Aliamphritea hakodatensis: one gene and its partner. The protein of the gene in region 1 interacts with the protein of each later gene in a pairwise test. Links are inferred from orthologs where the notes say so. Each region holds a gene or a part of one and is shown in the gene's direction. Other genes may lie near its edges. The genes, in order: PCI15_RS06990 and ctaD.

Evidence for each region.
Region 2: the proteins of PCI15_RS06990 (region 1) and ctaD interact in binary tests that used the Escherichia coli proteins (3 or more experiments, as listed by UniProt). The link is inferred for Aliamphritea hakodatensis from one-to-one orthologs.

The regions. Positions count from the first base shown.
Region 1 is NZ_AP025281.1:1,528,005-1,537,626, forward strand. Bases 4,636-7,439 are described here. They hold PCI15_RS06990 (pyridoxal phosphate-dependent aminotransferase), read left to right. Parts: upstream 4,636-5,366; coding sequence 5,367-6,512; downstream 6,513-7,439. Other genes in these bases: PCI15_RS06985 (nucleoside recognition family protein), read left to right, coding at 4,636-5,207; PCI15_RS06995 (amidohydrolase), read left to right, coding at 6,500-7,294; PCI15_RS07000 (hypothetical protein), read right to left, coding at 7,306-7,439. Outside these bases: PCI15_RS06960 (DUF2796 domain-containing protein), read left to right, coding at 1-479; PCI15_RS06965 (ABC transporter ATP-binding protein), read left to right, coding at 559-1,245; PCI15_RS06970 (ABC transporter permease), read left to right, coding at 1,245-2,501; PCI15_RS06975 (DUF3299 domain-containing protein), read left to right, coding at 2,520-3,068; pbpG (D-alanyl-D-alanine endopeptidase), read right to left, coding at 3,069-3,986; more of PCI15_RS06985, read left to right, coding at 4,269-4,635; more of PCI15_RS07000, read right to left, coding at 7,440-7,791; PCI15_RS07005 (phnA protein), read left to right, coding at 8,221-8,625; PCI15_RS07010 (hypothetical protein), read left to right, coding at 8,815-9,622. UniProt on the Escherichia coli protein: Shows aminotransferase activity with methionine and histidine as substrates, and to a lesser extent also with phenylalanine.
Region 2 is NZ_AP025281.1:4,621,077-4,630,800, reverse strand. Bases 2,526-5,431 are described here. They hold ctaD (cytochrome c oxidase subunit I), read left to right. Parts: upstream 2,526-3,139; coding sequence 3,140-4,723; downstream 4,724-5,431. Other genes in these bases: PCI15_RS20850 (cytochrome c oxidase subunit 3), read left to right, coding at 5,302-5,431; PCI15_RS20855 (cytochrome c oxidase assembly protein), read left to right, coding at 4,733-5,305; coxB (cytochrome c oxidase subunit II), read left to right, coding at 2,526-3,130. Also shown: protein-methionine-sulfoxide reductase catalytic subunit MsrP, read left to right, coding at 1-697; protein-methionine-sulfoxide reductase heme-binding subunit MsrQ, read left to right, coding at 688-1,293; PCI15_RS20870 (hypothetical protein), read left to right, coding at 1,416-1,649; more of coxB, read left to right, coding at 2,015-2,525; more of PCI15_RS20850, read left to right, coding at 5,432-6,186; PCI15_RS20845 (twin transmembrane helix small protein), read right to left, coding at 6,187-6,408; PCI15_RS20840 (SURF1 family protein), read left to right, coding at 6,460-7,206; PCI15_RS20835 (redox-active disulfide-containing membrane protein), read left to right, coding at 7,215-7,664; PCI15_RS20830 (COX15/CtaA family protein), read left to right, coding at 7,709-8,689; cyoE (heme o synthase), read left to right, coding at 8,676-9,584. UniProt on the Escherichia coli protein: Cytochrome bo(3) ubiquinol oxidase is the terminal enzyme in the aerobic respiratory chain of E.coli that predominates when cells are grown at high aeration.

The DNA.
Region 1 (9,622 bases):
TGAGTCTGATGTCCCCGGCAGCAAATATTGTCGGGTTTGAATACGCACCCAAAACGGATAAAGAACGTCAGAAAGTCAGCGATGCCAAACAGTTTTTGCTGGATGCGGAATCCTGGTTAGGGATACCTGCCGCAGCGGGGTGTACCCTGGAGCAGGCAGCGTTTACGGAGTCCGCAGAAGATCATGACAAGCACGATGATCATGAAAAGCATGACGACCATGATCATGAGAAGCACGATGACCATGATCATGAAAAACATGACGACCATGACCATGATGAACACGGCCACGGCGACACCCACAGTGACTGGCGGTTAGAGTATCATCTGCAATGTTCTGACGGTCAGGCGGTCACATACCTTGATGTTGGATTATTCACTGCTTATCCGGCATTAGAAAAAATCCGGGTGCAGGCCGTGGGTACCCAGCAGCAGAGCTTACAGACACTGACACCGCAGAATTCAAGGTTTGAATTCTGAGTTGTACAGATGAGACAAAATCCGGTCAGTTCATACTGGCCGTTTTTTTTAGAGTAAGGACGAGATTCAGAGTAACTATATGATCCTGACACTGACAGATATCTGCTTTGGCTGGCCCCGTCAGCCTGTCCTGATTGATATACAGCATTTTGCGATATCCCGCGGGGAGAAGGTGTTTCTGCACGGGCCATCCGGCAGCGGTAAAAGCACACTGCTCAATCTCATCAGCGGTATACAGCAACCTCAGTCTGGCAGTGTCAGGGTGCTGGATACCGCGTCTGATGCCCTGAGCAGTCAACAGCGCGACCGTTTCAGAGCCGATCATCTTGGGCTGATTTTTCAGCAGTTTAATCTGCTGCCGTATTTATCCGTGCAGGAAAATGTTCTCTTACCCTGCGGGTTTTCAGCGTTGCGCAAAAAGCGGGTTATCGATACCTACGGCAGTGAAACGGCCGGCGCAGCGGCATTACTTGAGCGGCTGGGGCTGGGGCATCTGATGGACAGAGAAGTTGCTCAGCTGAGTATCGGGCAGCAGCAGCGGGTTGCCGCGGCACGGGCGCTCATTGGTGAGCCGGAGCTGATCATTGCCGATGAACCGACTTCAGCGCTGGATGCCGACAGCCGGGCCCGGTTTATTGAGTTACTGGCCGAGCAGTGCGAAGCCAGCAACAGCAGTTTACTGTTTGTCAGCCATGATTTGTCGCTGTCCGCTCAGTTTGACCGCAGTGTATCGCTGGCACAGCTGAATAACGGAGGAGGGTACTGATGATGTTATTCCGTATCGCGGCGAAAAGTTTACTTAACCGGCGTACCTCGGTGGTGCTGACCATCATTTCGATCGCCGTCAGCGTTGCATTATTGCTGGGGGTAGAGAAGGTCCGCGATCAGGCGAAACAGAGTTTTACCAATACCATTTCCGGTACGGATCTGATCGTCGGTGCCCGGTCGGGGTCCGTGCAGCTGTTGCTGTACTCGGTTTTCCGTTTCGGGGACGCCAGTAATAACATTACCTGGCAAAGTTATCAGGATATAGCCGGGCATTCCCGGGTGGCCTGGACTATTCCCATTTCACTGGGGGATTCCCACCGGGGCTACCGGGTAGTAGGGACCAATACCGACTATTTCAAACATTATAAATACGGCCGTAAGCAACCCCTGGTATTCACTGATGGCCGGGCGTTCAGTGCACTGCATGATGTTGTGCTGGGGTCTGAAGTGGCGGCGAAACTGGGTTACAGCATGGGGGATGAGCTGGTGGTTGCGCACGGTACCGGCAATGCCAGTTTTGCCAAGCATGACGATCAGCCGTTTCGGGTCAGTGGAATTCTGGCGCCAACAGGAACGCCGGTAGACCGGGCTCTGTACGTCAGCCTGGAGGCAATTGAAGCGATTCATGTGGACTGGCAGTCAGGCACCTATCTGCCTGGTTCCGGGGGAACTGAACCTGTGGAAGCCAGAGACCTTCAGCCGCAGGCTATCACGGCAATTATGGTTGGCCTGAAATCCAAAGTGGCGACCTTTCAGCTGCAGAGAGCGGTCAATAATTACCGCAAAGAACCCTTGCTGGCGATCCTTCCCGGAGTGGCGCTGCAGGAGTTGTGGAGCATGCTGAATGTGGCGGAAAATGCCATGCTGGTGATCTCTGCCTGTGTTGTGCTTTCAGGGTTGTTTGGCATGCTGACCGTAATACTGAGCGGATTAAATGAACGTCGTCGGGAAATGGCGATCTTACGTTCTGTGGGTGCGCGTCCGGCGCATGTATACTGTTTGCTGGTCATGGAAGCCTGCCTGCTGACGTTGCTGGGAATACTGCTGGGTACCGGTTTGTTATTTCTGGCGCTGGCGGCGGGGCTGAGTTTTCTGGAAACCGAGTTTGGTCTGTATCTGCAACTGAGCTGGCTTAGCTTGCATGAACTGGGTTTGCTGGGGATAATTTTTATTGCCGGTCTGTGTACCGGGCTGATACCCGGTTACCGGGCGTACCGGTACTCGCTGGCAGATGGTATGACGATCCGTATTTAACCGTTGTGGAGAAGAAAGGTGTTTAAGTTCTGTGTATCTGTATTGCTGTCGTTGCTGGTCTTATTACCTTTGCCGGCGAGCGCTGCCAATACCTTTAACGGTGAACCGGTCGAGGAACTTGACTGGGAAATGCTGATGCCGGCGGATTACAATATTGAAGCCATTTTTGCCGCCACGGCAGATCAGTACAGTACGCTTGATGATTTTGATCCGTTAGCCGAAATTAAGTTTAAGGCCCTGATGGAGTCGCTGGCGTCTGCGCCGGTGGTGCCGGAAATGGACGGTAAAATGATCCGCATTCCCGGTTTTGTTGTGCCCCTCAGCGAAGAGGGTACCCGGGTAACAGAGTTTTTTCTGGTACCGTTTTTCGGTGCCTGCATTCACGTACCGCCGCCGCCTTCTAATCAGATGATTCACGTGGCCTTTGAGCCGGGTACCAATGTGGAAAATCTGTATGACGCGGTGTGGGTAACCGGCAAGCTGAAGATCGCCACGGTGGCGCATGATCTGGGCACTGCCGGTTATGTGATGGATGCTTTTCAGATCGAACCCTATGAAGAGGGCTGATCAGCTTTCGTTTGAGGCTAGCTGTGAAGCCAGTTTCTCTTTATACAGTGCTAACTGTTTCTTCTGATAATTGCGGGCATTCTGGCTGATCTTGCCGGTTTCGCCCGTGGTCATCCAGCGTTTGATACGGCCTGCATCCCCGATCGGAGTGCGTTTGCCGTACGAATTAAGCAATACCATGGCAACTTTCTCGCCTTTCACTTCCGTCACCATGACCAGACAGCGGCCGGCAGCGTCCAGATAACCGGTTTTGGTAATATCAATCGGCCAGCTGCTGCGGTGTACCAGCGGGTTGGTGTTGCCGTAGCCCAGCCGGTAGCGTGGTCCTTTGAAGTTTGCAGTGAACTGGCCGGTGGTACTGAACTCACGCAGCTTCGGATATTTGGCGGCAGCCAGAGCCATTTTTGCCAGATCTTTAGCGGTTGATACATTTTCAGGTGACAGACCGCTCGGATCAGCAAAACGGGTTTGTGTCATACCTAAACTGTCGGCTTTATCATTCATCGCCTGAATGAATGCCTGACTGCCACCGGGGTAGTTGGTGGCCAGGCTCATGGATGCAAAGTTTTCAGAGGACATCAGTGCGATACGCAGCGCATCTTTACGGCGCAGGCGGGAATCGATACGGATCCGGCTGTAATAATTGTTGATGGCCTGCTTATCGGCTTTGGTAAAAGTGATGTATTCGTTCAGATCCTGTTCGGCATCAAGAATGATCATGGCGGTCATAATCTTGGTGACCGATGCAATCGGCACGACCATGTCGGCATTTTTTAACAGCACAGGATCGGAGTCATTTTCCGTTGCAACAGCAACGCTGACAGAGGCAAGTTTTGGCGGTTTTTCTGGGGAGGGCTGGGAGCCAGCCTGGATGCAGGCACTAAAAAAGAGAATCGTCAGAATGAGTGCTGATCGCATAGTCATTGCCTTTGTACAGGTGTTAGAAGTTGTTATTGCACGAGGTGCAGTATTAATGCACCGCTGTAAAAAGAAAAACCATACACTTCTAAATATACCCAATATGGTGAATAAGGAAAGGTTTTGTCAGGTTTTTGTACATTATTGACGTGTTTCAGTTCGAACTTCTTATGGAATACCTCTGTTTCGGGCGGTCAGACCGGTCGCTAAATTTTTCAGAATTAACCGGTTTCTTTGCGTAACATTGCTGATTTCACTGCGTTAATTTAGGGAGCTTTATCAGTGGAACAGATTGTCCCGTTAATTCTGGAGTCCGGCCGGACCGCCATAGATATGGCACTTTACCTGTTAATGCCGGTGATGGTTGTCATGCTGGCGCTGATGAAGTTACTGGAAGCCAAAGGTGTGCTGGCCTTTATGGCGAACCGGTTGTCGCCCCTGTTAAGGGTGTTCGGTATTCCCGGGATGGGGGTATTCGCCATTGTGAAAATCCTGTTTGTCAGTTTTTCAGCCCCGGTTGCAACGCTGGCAGTGATGGATAAAGACGGTACTGCCCGGCGCTCCATTGCCGCAACGCTGGCCGCAGTATTGACACTCTCTCAGGCGAATGTGGTGTTTCCGCTTGCAGCGGTAGGGCTGGATCTGGGCATGATGATGCTGACCTCTGTGATTGGTGGGCTGGTGGCCGCCAGTGCGACGTATTACTGGTTTGCCCGGCAGCCGGTGTGGCAGGACGGTAATCAGGAAGATCAGGCGGTAGAAGCTGCCCGGCAGACGCCGAAAAGTATTATGCAGATTATGTCTGACGGTGGTCAGGAAGGTATTAAGATCGTTATCAGCTCGATTCCGCTGCTGATCCTGGCAATCTGTCTGGTGAATGTACTGAAGCTCACCGGCGCCATTGAAGGAATCACCTGGTTATTGTCACCCTTACTGGAGTTGCTGGCATTGCCGGAAGCCGCAGTGCTGCCGATAGTGACCAAGTTCATTGCCGGCGGAACCGCCATGATGGGGGTGACGCTGGATCTGCTGGATCAGGGATTGCTGACGGTCACTGATCTGAACCGTATCGCCGGTTTTGCAATTAATCCCTTTGATGTGGTGGGCGTGGCCATCATTATTTCTGCCGGCGCCCGTGTGCGGCAGGTGGCCAAAGCCGCCATCATGGGGGCAACGGTGGGGGTTCTGGTCCGGGGGGCGTTGCATTTGCTGATCTTCTGAACCGTGATCTGCTCCGGTACTCACGCCCACCGGCTGATACCGGGGCTGACTGGTTTCGGATACCGCACTTTCTTTTTGCTGAAAACCACTGGGTGTCAGACGTTACCCGGTGTACACTTTTTCTGAATTTAAAATAAGAACCTTTAAAAGAAACTCAGTGTGTATATAGACTCCAAACTGCCGAATGTCGGTACCACTATATTTACCCGGATGTCGCAACTGGCGGCGGAATACGGTGCAATTAATCTGTCTCAGGGTTTTCCTGATTTTGACTGCCCGGACGCGCTGCGTGAGCGGGTAAACTTTTATCTGCGTCAGGGGCTGAACCAGTATGCCCCGATGACCGGCGCCCCTTCTTTACGTCAGGCTATTGCCGAAAAAGTGCAGCGCTGTTACGGCGTGCTCCCCTGTGCAGACACTGAAATCACTGTCACCAGCGGTGCAACCGAAGCCATTTTTGCGGCGATCAGTGCTGCAGTCAGGCCCGGTGATGAGGTTATTGTTTTTGACCCGGCCTATGACAGTTATGAACCGGCCATTGAACTGAATGGCGGTATTGCGGTGCATTTGCCGCTTAACAGTGAAGATTTCAGCCTGCCGCTGGCGTCTCTGGGACGGGCGATCAGTGACCGAACCCGGATGGTGATCATTAATTCGCCCCATAATCCAAGCGGTGCTGTACTCAGCCAGGCAGAGCTGGATGAGTTGGAAACGCTGCTAGCCGGCACGGAAATACTGTTGCTCAGCGATGAAGTTTATGAACATATTTATTTCACCGGCCATCAGCATCACAGCGTGCTTGCACGGCCGGCGCTGGCAGCACGCAGTTTTGTGGTCTCTTCCTTTGGTAAAACCCTGCATACCACCGGCTGGAAGCTTGGGTATTGTGTAGCGCCGGCTGAACTGAGCAAAGAGTTGCGTAAGGTGCACCAGTACCTTACGTTCAGTTCGGTGCACCCTATGCAGTGCGCGGTGGCCGATTATCTGCAGGCACAACCGGAACATTATCTGCAGTTGCCGGCTTTTTACGAGGCCAAGCGGGATTTGTTCTGCTCCCTGATGCAGCAAAGTCGTTTCAGCTTTACCGGGACAGCGGGGACTTATTTTCAGCTGATGGATTATTCAGCGATTGATGACCAGCGTGGTGATGTTGAATTTGCCGACTGGCTGACAGAACAGGGCGTTGCTGCGATTCCTGTTTCAGTGTTTTATCAGCAACCGCCGGCACAGAAACTGATCCGTTTCTGTTTTGCCAAAGAAGACAATACCCTTGAGAAAGCGGCGGAAATATTATGCAAAATCTAGTTCAGGAAGAATTGACGGTGGTGCTGGTTCAGCCGGATATCAAGTGGCAGAGCCCGGCACAGAACTGTGACATGTATGCGCGCCTGCTGGATGAACATTCAGCCAGCGCCGATGTGGTCGTTTTACCGGAAATGTTTGCTACCGGTTTTTCCATGGACAGCCGTAAGGCCGCTCAGACGATGGACGGTGAAACCATTGTCTGGATGAAACAGCAGGCCGCACAGCGTGATGCTGCAATCACTGGCAGCCTGGCGATCATTGAAAACGGTGAATACTACAACCGGATGCTGTGGGTGGAACCGGACGGGAAGGTGCAGCATTATGACAAACGGCATCTGTTCCGGATGGCAGGCGAACACGAACGTTATCAAAGCGGTCAGGAGCGGGTCATCGTCAGTTTCCGCGGCTGGGATATCCTGTTGCAGGTCTGCTATGACCTGCGCTTTCCGGTTTATTCCCGTAACTGCAATGACTATGATCTGGCGTTGTATGTTGCTAACTGGCCGGCGGTTCGCCGCTATCCGTGGCGTACCCTGCTGGCGGCCCGGGCGATCGAAAATCTCTGTTATGTGGCCGGTGTAAACCGGGTAGGAACAGATGCCAACGAACTGGAGTACAGCGGTGACAGTATGCTGCTGGACTTTAAGGGCGAAGTGCTTTGCGATTACATGCAGGGCAAAGTGTTCTGCGCCAGTAATACCTTATCAAAAGGTGATTTACTGGCGTTTCGCGAACAGTTTCCTGCCTATCAGGATGCCGATGACTTCAGCCTGAAGCTGTAACCGTAGGCTGATCAGTGAAGGTGGCGGCGCAGGTTCTTCTGATAAGTATCTGTTTCCGCCAGGCAGTCCTGATAGCCTTCAAATGCGCCGTGCTGATGGCTGTGCTGTTTCAGCCGCTGCACCGATTCCTGCAGATTCAGGCTGAGCGGATAATATTCAGCGGCACTGCCTTTAGCCAGGTCAATCAGCCGGTAGTGAATTGACAGTAAAAAATGCAGTTCCAGATCGGTACGGCCACTGCGGCGGCAACAGCCCGCGAGCTGGTGACCGGCGGTGATGAAGTGTTTCAGGTGAGTAAAATCCTGCTGGTTTGTCTGGCAGTCGAATACCAGCCACTCAGCGGCTTCAAAGCTGCAGCCCAGAACACGAAAAGCATCGGCCCACTGTTCAGCCTGTAGAAAATCATCACCCTGACGCATCCACTCATGCCAGTGGCTGAGTACCTGAGTTTCATCCTGAAGAAGCTGCTGGCGATGGGTTTCGCATAGAAAGCGCATAGTTTGTTATCCGTAAATCTAAATGATAACGATTATCATATTTATATGATGCCGCAGTGTAAAGTGACATATGTCATTTTTGCGTGTCTTAAGGGTATAGACGGGAAAAAATTTCAAAATGGGGTTTGTTGTAATTGCAACTGACCACTTGGTAAAAGCCGGGCTAATCAGGTGTGTAACAGCGCTGAACATGCCGCTAACCTCTGAAAAAAATGTTACTTTGATAATGGATGAAATGTTTTAATTTTTGATATAACTTATTGAAATATTAGAATTATATATTCAAAAAAGTTGTAAATCTGAGGTTCTGAACAATACTTAGTATCAATGTTTTTTATGGAATGGACTCGGGCTGAGACCGGCAACCACTGCCGGGTGATTCAGGGTTGAAGTGTGGTTTACAGGTCTGGCCGGGTATGGGGGTGATGTATGTCCAGGGGGCATGCCAGACACTACGAAGGTCATCATGGCCTGTCTGTGTTTGGAAAAGATTTAGTGCGCCGCTGCAGCGCACACTGTGAGCTATGCGATGCGCAGGGGGTCAAGCTGTCGGTATTTGAAGTGCCACCGGTGCTGACAGAACCGGATTATGATCATTGCATTATGATCTGTGATACCTGTCAGAAACAGATCATGCGACCCGGACTGATTGATCATAATCACTGGCGCTGCCTGAATAACTCAATCTGGAGTGAAGTTGTACCGGTGAAAATGTTGTCGGTGGCTATGCTGCGTTACATTCACCGGCAGCATGCCTGGCCGGGAGCTCTGCTGGAGCAGGTGTATCTGGATGCTGACGAAGAAAACTGGATTGAACAAATTGAAATTTGTTAGTTTCGGTTTTTTTGCAATTATTCCCTGTTTTAAAAACTGCTTAAAAATCAGTCACGCTTACATTTTCTTCAATGCGTTAGCGCTGTCTGAGCTATTAGCAAATAACAAACTGATTGAATTTAGGCCTTAAGTATTCCCGGCGGGGGTCGATAACCCGGCTATCGAATACAAACTTACAGGGCCAGCACGATGGACATTTCACAACTACCGTCCTCGAACTTATTCAGTCATCCGTTTTCTTCTGACCGTGCGGAAGGGCGTAATGAACGTCCCGAAGCCAATGTCCGGACTCAATCGGAAGATGTATCCCGTAGCGGAAATTCCCGGGCTGTTGCTGCATCGGAGCGGTTTACCTCCGCAGAAAGTTTTTCCCTGACACTGGAAACCAAAGAAGGTGATAAGGTCACGATTCAGTTCAGTGGTCAGGACAGCTTCAGTGCCAGCATTGCCGGTGTAAAGAATCAGAACGGCCAGGCCGCCAGTGTTTCGCTTGAGCAATCTTCCAGCAGTTCCTTCGGTTTCAGTGTTGAGGGCGATCTGAATGCTGACGAGCTGGATGCCATTACCAATCTGGTAAAAGACATGACCGGCATTGCCAACGACTTTTTTTCGGGCAATGTACAGGATGCTTTTAATACCGCCGCTAATTATCAGATGGACGGTGCTGAACTGGCAGCGATGGACTTCCAGCTGACCCGCAGCCAGACCTATACCAGTACAGCCATGTATGAAAACGTACAACAAATGAACGATCCGGGCTTTGGGCTGCAGGGTTTACAGCCTTTACGTGAAGGCCTGACTGATCAGTTGGATAATGCCCATCAGATCATGCAGGATGCGACTGACTTTACCCGCTCGTTGCTTAACAACCTGATTGAGCAAGATGGCCGTTATACCGACGCTAATAACGAAGCACAGCAGCAGCTGCAGAATAATCTGTCGATGCTGGATTCAATGCTGGCAAACCTCGGTACCCAATCTGGGGATGAAACCCAAA
Region 2 (9,724 bases), 3.1 Mb from region 1 along the record:
GGTGCGTAAAGCACAGAATTTTAAAACCGATCCCTGGACGGTTGAGATTGCCGGTGAAGTTGCCAAACCGGGTAACTACAATCTGGAAGATATTCTTAAGCCCCATGCCCTTGAAGACCGGGTTTACCGGTTACGCTGTGTGGAAGCCTGGTCCATGGTTATTCCGTGGTTAGGTTTCCCGCTGGCGGATCTGATTAAGCGTTTTGAACCGACCTCTAAAGCGAAGTTTGTCCGTTTTGAAACCCTGGTTGATAAAGAACAGATGCCGGAGCAGGACAGCATTTTTTCAACCATCGACTGGCCGTATGTGGAAGGGTTGCGGATGGATGAGGCGATGAACCCGCTGACGCTGATGGCCGTTGGGGTATACGGGAATGCATTACCGCCGCAGAACGGTGCACCGCTGCGATTAGTGGTGCCGTGGAAGTACGGTTTTAAATCGATCAAGTCCATTGTAAAGATTGAGTTTGTCGAAGAAATGCCGGCCAGCAGCTGGAATATTATCGCGCCGGGTGAGTATGGTTTCTTTGCCAATGTAAATCCGGAGGTTGATCATCCCCGCTGGAGCCAGGCAACCGAGCGTCGTTTACCGTCTTCTCTGTTGTCTCCTAATATTGTCGATACCCTGCCATACAACGGTTATGGTGAAGAGGTTGCGCAAATGTATAAGGGGATGGATCTTAAAAAATGGTATTAAGTCTGCCATTTTCACCGGTCATCCAAAGCCGCCTGCGCTGGTGGTTGTTGTTTTTACTACCACTGTGGCCGCTGGCAAATCTGGTATGGCTGGGCGTCAGCAATGATCTGGGGACCGATCCGGCCAAGTTCATCGTTGATGAAATGGGCACCTGGGCGATCAACTTTCTGTGGATCACGCTGGCAATCACTCCTGCACGGCAGGCGCTTGGCTGGAGCTGGGCGCTTAAGTTTCGCCGTATGATGGGGCTGTATGCGCTGTTTTACGCGGTGCTGCACTTACTGGCGTTCTGTACCTTTCTGATTGGCTGGCGGTCGGATCTGTTTTTCCGTGAACTGACAGAGCGTCCGTATATCATTGTCGGCGCGCTGGCCCTGCTCATTCTTATCCCGATGGGCATTACGTCTACCAAATCCATGATGCGCCGGCTGGGTAAGCGCTGGAAATCGCTGCATCGCTGGATTTATCCTGCCAGCTTGCTGGTGATGCTGCACTTTATCTGGCAAATCCGGGCCAGCTTCTATGAACAACTGATTTATGGGCTGATACTGGCAGTATTGCTGGGATATCGTCTATACCTTAGATATCAGCGCTGAACATCCGGTTCATAGCGATAGCCTGCCAACAGTTGTCTGCCAGAGGTGGTTGGCTGAGTATTTAGCCTGTTAAATACCGGTTCTGACCTGCCTTTCAGTCAAAGTGCTGGCCGGGAGGTATTATGTTTAATTCAGACCCCGTGGCTGCAGTGTTGCTCAGATGTAAGCAATTAACCCTGCAGTGTTTCAAACTCCTGTTAGTTTTTCTGTCTGTTTCCCACCCTCATTCTGCGGGGAAGGGTAAAGAACACCGCTCACCTCTTTTCTCGTTGTTGCTGACTGTGCTGGCCAGTGCGATGCTGATCGTTGTTATTATCGCTGCGCTTTACGGCTTACTGAATGGGTTGCTCAGCTGAATATATGCAGTCTTTTTAGAGACGCTGATCCGATACATTTTGTCACATAAAACTGACGGAGTTATGACTGATTTAAATCCTGTTTCTGGTGGTTTTTTAACCAGCTTTGAGATTTTTTTTCATGTTTTTTCAGTTTTCCTTTATTTCGCTGTGGCCCGTGTTTCATGCTGTCTCGGGCCCGGTTTGCATATCCCTTCTGATCGCTGTTCTCCCGGTTCACGGGGCCTCCCTGCCTTGCCCCTGAATATCTGCTGCTATACTTCCTTCGACTAAGTTGTTAATTGCTGAAGAATAAAAAACAAAGAAAGGCCCTGAGGCGAAACCGTTTAATTTTACCCGTTAACCGGTAGCAAGGAGACCTGTGTATGCGATGCAACCGATTGGCCCTGTTGCTGTCAGGGTTTGTCATTTCGCCAGCTGTTTTTGCGGAATGGGAAGTAAATCTGGTGAGGGGCGTGACGGAAATCAGTCACGCCATTTTTGATCTTCATATGATTATTTTTTACGTCTGCGTCGCTATTGCGGTAGTGGTGTTTGGCGTAATGCTGTGGGCGATTGTTTATCATCGCAAATCCCGGGGGGCGAAAGCCCAGCATTTTCATGAACATATCTGGGTGGAAATCCTCTGGACAATTGTGCCGTTCGGCATTCTGGTCGCTATGGCGGTGCCCGCTACCCAAACCCTGATTAAAATGTATGACAAATCTGAAGCGGATATCAATATTCAGGTAACCGGCTATCAGTGGAAATGGCGGTACCAGTATCTGGGTCAGGATATTGATTTCTTCAGTAACCTTTCAACCCCTCAGGATCAGATCAATAACGAGGCAGTTAAAGGGGAAAATTACCTTCTTGAAGTGGACCGCCCGGTGGTGATTCCGGTGGGTAAGAAAGTCCGTTTCCTGATTACCGCCAATGATGTGATTCATTCCTGGTGGGTACCGGCACTGGCGGTTAAGCAGGATGCAATTCCCGGGTTTATTAACGAAGCCTGGACCATTGTGGATGAGCCGGGCATTTACCGGGGGCAGTGCGCTGAGCTTTGTGGCCGGGACCATGGCTTTATGCCCGTGGTGGTGGATGCCCGCAGTGAAGCAGATTATCAGCTGTGGTTAGCGTCCCAGACCCAGGCTCAGGAGGCTGCGCAGGCTGCAGCGGAACAGACCTGGACGATGGAAGCGCTGATCAGCAAAGGTGAAGAGGTTTACAAAACCAGTTGTCTGGCATGCCACCAGGCTAACGGCCAGGGTATTCCGGGGGCGTTCCCGGGATTAGTGAATACACCGCTGATGGCCAGTGACGGTCTGATGGAACATGCCCGGATTGTGGTGCATGGCCGGACCGGTACGGCAATGCAGGCGTTCGGTGAGCAGCTAAGCGATGTGGATCTGGCGGCGGTCATTACCTATGAGCGTAATGCCTGGGGTAACGACGGCGGCATGATCACACCGCAGCAAATCAAACAGCTGAAAGAAGAGTAGGGGGTGGGTATGAGTACGCTTGAGCAAACAGCTTCAACGGGTCATCACCACGGCCCGGCTAAGGGCATAACCCGCTGGTTATATACCACGAACCATAAAGATATCGGCACCATGTATCTGATTTTCAGCCTGGTGATGTTTATGGTGGGCGGCTGTATGGCCCTGACCATCCGGGCGGAGTTGTTTCAGCCGGGATTGCAGCTGATCCAGCCTGACTTTTTTAATCAGATGACCACTATGCATGGTCTTATCATGGTGTTTGGTGCGGTCATGCCGGCGTTTGTCGGGCTGGCTAACTGGATGGTGCCAATGATGGTTGGCGCACCGGATATGGCGTTGCCCCGGATGAACAACTGGAGTTTCTGGATTCTGCCGTTTGCCTTCAGCATGATGCTGATGACCCTGTTTATGGACGGTGGCGGGCCAAACTTTGGCTGGACCTTCTATGCACCGCTGTCCACAACCTATGCGCCGCCCAGTGTGACGTTTTTTATCTTCGCGGTGCATATGATGGGCATAAGCTCCATCATGGGCGCGATCAATATTATTGCGACCATTTTTAACCTGCGGGCTCCGGGCATGACGTTTATGAAGATGCCCCTGTTCGTCTGGACCTGGCTGATCACTGCATTTCTGCTGATCGCTGTGATGCCGGTGCTGGCTGGCGTGGTTACCATGATGCTGATGGATATTCATTTCGGTACCAGCTTCTTTAATGCCGCCGGTGGCGGTGATCCGGTGCTGTTCCAGCATGTGTTCTGGTTCTTCGGTCATCCGGAAGTGTACATAATGATTCTGCCGGCATTCGGTATCGTCTCGGAAATTATTCCGACGTTTGCCCGTAAAAAGCTCTTTGGTTATACCTCAATGGTGTACGCCACCTCTTCGATTGCCATCCTGTCGTTTATTGTTTGGGCGCACCACATGTTTACCGTGGGGATGCCGTTGATCGGTGAGCTGTTCTTTATGTTCACGACGATGCTGATTGCGGTACCGACCGGGGTGAAAGTCTTTAACTGGATCGCCACCATGTTCCGCGGCTCAATGACCTTCGAAACGCCGATGCTGTTTGCTGTAGCGTTTGTGGTGCTGTTCACTATTGGTGGTTTCTCTGGCCTGATGCTGGCGATTGCCCCGGTGGATTTCCAGTATCACGATACGTATTTCGTGGTTGCGCATTTCCATTATGTGCTGGTGCCAGGCGCGATTTTCTCGATTATGGCAGCGACCTATTACTGGTTACCGAAATGGACCGGCAATATGTATAACGAATCCATGGGTAAACTGCATTTCTGGCTGTCATTCATAGGCGTGAATATTACCTTCTTCCCGATGCACTTCATTGGTTTGGCGGGTATGCCGCGCCGTATTCCGGATTACGCGTTACAGTTTGCTGACTTTAATATGGTCGCGTCTGTAGGTGCTTTTCTGTTTGGCTTTTCGCAACTGCTGTTTATCTACAATATTGTCTGCTGCGCAAGGGGCGGAAAGAAGGCGACTGACCGTGTTTGGGAAGGTTCACACGGGCTGGAGTGGACGCTGACTTCGCCGCCACCGTATCACAGTTTCAGTCAACCGCCGAAGGTTGATTAAGGTGACCTTATGGCTGAGCAAAGAGCAACTCACCGTCGCCTGATTCTTCGCCTGACACTCAGTTGTGTACTGATGTTTGGCTTTGGTTTTGCTCTGGTGCCTTTATACGATGTCTTCTGCAGGGTGACCGGACTTAACGGCAAGGTACTGAATACCGGACCCCTTGAAGAAGCGGTGATCAGCGATGTTAATCGCCGGATACAGGTACAACTGATTGCGGTGAATAACAGTGGGATGCCCTGGGAGTTTCGGCCGAGTGAGTCCAGTATGGAAGTCTATATCGGTGAGATGAAACAAACCGCTTATATAGCCACCAATCCCACAAACCGTTACATGATTGCTCAGGCAGTACCCAGCGTGGCGCCGGCAGAAGCGGCGCAGTACTTGCGCAAGGTGAACTGTTTCTGTTTTGACCGTCAGCCACTGAATGCTAAAGAACAGCGGGAAATGCCGCTGCTGTTTGTGCTGGATGATGCGTTACCTGATCACATTAAGACGGTCACCCTTTCTTATACCCTTTTCGATATTACACCTGAAGATACACTCGCCGCTGCGTCAGGCAGTGAGGAGGTTCAACTATGAGTCATGAAACCTACTACGTCCCCGAGGAAAGTCGCTGGCCTATTCTGGCATCGGTTGCCCTGTTTCTGATGGCGTTTGGTGCCGGCAGCCTGATTAACGCTTTATCTGCTGATGCCGGTGGTGGTGCGGGTCTGGTTACCTTACTGATTGGTGCCTTACTCCTCGGGCTGATTCTGGTGGGTTGGTTCGGCCATGTGATTAAGGAGAGTCAGGCGGGCCTGTATTCTGCGCAGATGGACCGTTCATTCCGCTGGGGTATGGGGTGGTTCATTTTTTCTGAGGTGATGTTTTTTGCAGCCTTCTTCGGCGCGCTGTTTTATGTACGAACACTGGCGGTTCCCTGGTTAGGCGGTGAAGGGGCGAAAGGTGCAGCGAATATGCTCTGGCCGGGATTCGAAGCCACCTGGCCATTATTACAAACCCCTGATATGGAGCTGTTCCCGGGGGCGCAGGCGGTGATTGATCCCTGGCATGTACCGTTACTCAATACTGTCATCCTGGTGACTTCAAGTATCACCGTTACTTTTGCGCATAACGCGCTGAAGAAGGATAACCGGGGCGGAATCAAACTCTGGTTGCTGGTTACGATTTTGCTGGGGCTCGTCTTTGTTTACTTTCAGGGGCTTGAGTACGCCGAAGCATATAACGAACTGGGCCTGACGTTACATGCAGGCATCTACGGTGCGACCTTTTTTATCCTGACCGGGTTCCACGGTATGCATGTAACGCTGGGAACCCTGATGCTGATTATTATCTGGTTAAGGATTCTTAAAGGGCATTTTGACAGTGAGAAGCACTTTGGTTTTGAGGCCGTTGCCTGGTACTGGCACTTTGTAGATGTGGTCTGGATTGGTTTGTTCCTGTTTGTGTACGTCTTCTGATTATTCAGTAATGACAGGCACAGGGCTGCGCAGCATCAGCTCACCGGAATAGAAACCGTAGATCAGTAAGGTAAGCAGCAGGACCGTCAGGGCAATACGGACGGAAAGGGCATGTAAGGTGCGATGGGAAGCACCCTGATCGCGAATCAAATAGTAAAGCCCGGAAAACAGTGAATACAGTACCGCGGCAAGCACAATCAGAATGGCAGTTTTTATCAGCATTATCTGCAATCTCCGTGTCGGTAAAACTCAATCCGCTTAAGGGATACTGATATGAGTAAAGAACATAGCTGGGGTTGGCGCAAGCGGCTTGTTTTCGGGCTGTTGCTGATGCTGGTACCGGTTATGTCGGGGTTAGGCTTCTGGCAGCTGGAGCGTGCTGAACAAAAACGGAAAATTCTGCAGCGCTGGGAAGCAACAGAGTCGGTACTGTCTTCATTACCTGCCCACCGTACAGCTGCCTCTGAATACGACGGTCGGGCCGTTGAGCTGCATGGAATGTTACTGCAGCAGCGTGTTTTGTTTCTGGATAACCGTATCCGACAGGGACAGGCGGGGTACGAAGTGCTGGTGATATTAGATGTAAAGGCGTCACCGCAGTATGTGTTACTGAATCTCGGCTGGTTGCCTGCGGATCGGGACAGGAATGTCCTGCCGGATGTCACGTTACCTGCCGGGGATATAAAAATTGCAGGGCGTTTAGTGACGCCGCTCCGTGGTTTTACGTTAGGCACTGCAAGCTGGCAGGCCGGCTGGCCACAGCGGATTCAGCAAATTGATTTAGCGGCAATATCGGCGGCGTCGGATGTGGCGCTTTATCCACAGGTAATAAGAATGAGTGAGCCTTTAGTGCCGGATGTTCAGGTTGGATGGGCACCTGTGAATATGCCGCCTGAACGGCATATAGGGTATGCCTTTCAGTGGTTCATGATGAGCATTGCGCTGGTTGTATGCCTGGTCGTGTTTGGCTGGCGTCTTTGGCGCAAAGATCTGCACACAGTAAAGGTTACAACTGAATAAGGGGGGTTATGATGACAAAAGTTTCCAGCCTCTGGTTAGTAATTGGTGTTGCCGTATTGCCTTTGTTTTTTGCCATGCTGAGCTACTTTGGTGGCTGGTGGCACCCGGCAGGGAAGGTAAATAACGGTGTACTGATTATCAGTGACAATGATCAGATCCCGCTGCAGCAGGGGGAGCAAGTGGTTGCGAATGGCCGCTGGCAGTTAATCATGTTAAGCCCGCAGTGTCAGTCTGACTGCCAGGCGTGGATGCAGCGTCTGGGTAAGATAAAAACAGCACTTGGACGTGATTCAGACCGGGTGGAACCGCGGCTGGCCAGTGTGGCTGCGGGTACCGGCCAGAGCATTGTGCTGGTGGATCCTCTGGGCAATCCGGTGCTGAGCTATCAGTTGGAGCAGTCTCCCAGAGATATACTGGATGACCTGAAGCGTCTTCTGAAAGTATCCAAAATAGGTTGAGCCCTATGAACTTGAACAGACCTGTTCTCCGAAATCACTGGCCCGTGCGAATCTGTTTGCTGGCCATTCTGATGACGCTGGTGGTGGTGTCTATGGGTGCATGGACACGGCTCAACAATGCCGGCCTCGGCTGTCCGGACTGGCCTGGCTGTTACGGGCAGATTGTTGTACCGGTTACCCCGACAGAAATAGCGTTGGCTGAAGAGACATACGGCGGACGTGTTGATACCAGTAAAGGCATGATCGAGATGGTGCACCGTTATCTGGCCTCTTCACTGGGAATGGTGATCATGTTGCTGGCCTGGCTTGCATATCGTCATCGCCAGCAAGCGGATTATCCTGTGTATCTGTCATACGGACTCTTGGTGCTGGTGATTACGCAGGGGTTGTTTGGCATGTGGACGGTGACATTGAAGCTGTTACCTGTGGTGGTAACCCTGCATTTAATGGGCGGGCTTCTAACACTGAGTTTACTGATTCGGCTGTATCACCAGTTAAGGGAATCTCCGATCAGAGAAACGCAGAAAAAAAGCCATCACTGGCTGGTGGGCGGTGCCGTGGTACTGCTGTTCACTCAGTTAGTTCTGGGCGGTTGGACAAGCGCTAACTACGCGGGGTGGTCCTGTCCTCACTGGTTGCAGTGTACGGATGAACAGGCGGTTCCGCTGGATTTTAAAACCGGTTTTGATATCTCCGCACCGGTTGGTCCGAATTACGAAGGTGGCATGTTGTCGCTGGAAGCCCGGGCAGCGATTCAGATGACACACCGTGGGGCAGCGGTGCTGTTATCTGTATATCTGCTTGTACTGGCAACAATATTGTTCCGCCGGCCGGCACTGCGCGGGCCATTAGTCTGTGTGTTGCTGGTGGTGGCTGTTCAGGTCGGCCTGGGTGTTGGCAATATTATCTTCGGTTTACCCCTGGGGCTGGCAATGGCGCATCACTCAGGCGCAGTGTTATTGCTGGTCAGTTTACTTTGGTTGTATCAGAGAGTCAGAACGGAGGTGCACTATGTCGCAGTCTAAATCCGTAAGAAGTCTTCAGCACGTACAGTGGCGGGACTATCTGGAACTGTGTAAACCAAGAGTTGTTGCCGTCATGTTGCTGACGGCGATTGTGGGAATGTTTCTGGCACGTACTGAACTGCCACCCTGGCATCTGGTGTTGTGGGCTACGATTGGTATCGGCCTGGCGTCCGGAGGTGCAGCGGCAGTTAATCATGTGCTGGATAATAAAATTGATGAAAAAATGTACCGTACCCGGCGACGGCCTTTACCTCAGGGGCGGCTTTCTCAACAGCAGGCACTGGTGTTTGCCTGTGTTATATCGGTCGTTGGTTTAACAATACTTGCGCTGTTAGTGAATCCCTTAACAGCGGTACTGACACTGTTGGCACTGCTGGGGTATGCGGTGGTCTATACGGTATATCTGAAAAGGGCAACACCGCAAAATATTGTGATCGGCGGCATTGCCGGCGCGGCCCCTCCGATGTTGGGATGGGTGGCAATAACCGGCAGCATTGAAGCGAACAGTCTATTATTAGTACTGATAATATTTGCGTGGACACCGCCACACTTCTGGTCACTGTGTCTGGCCAGAAAAGCGGATTACCAGAATGCAGGTATTCCGATGTTGCCGGTGACGCATGGTGAGACGTATACAAAGATACAGATTCTGCTTTACAGCCTGTTAATGGTGGCAACAACAGCATTACCTTATTTAACGGGCATGAGCGGGCTGATTTATTTACTGGGGATCAGCATACTGAACATAAGGTTTTTGCACTGGGGCTGGAAAGTATTTACCGATGTGTCCGGCAGCCAGATGGCCATGTTCAGATACAGCATCTACTACATAATGTGGCTGTTTGTAGTGCTGTTGATAGATCATTATTCAATGGGATTAGTATTCGGACTCTAGAGGAAAGATGAGTGTCTGATGGAGCGGCAACAGGTTACTGACCTAGCTGCGTAATTGAGGCGTGAGTGCGCTTAACACCGAAAAATGGGAGTCGGTCATAGCCAACTGATACGCCTTAAATTCAAAATTAGGAGAAGTAT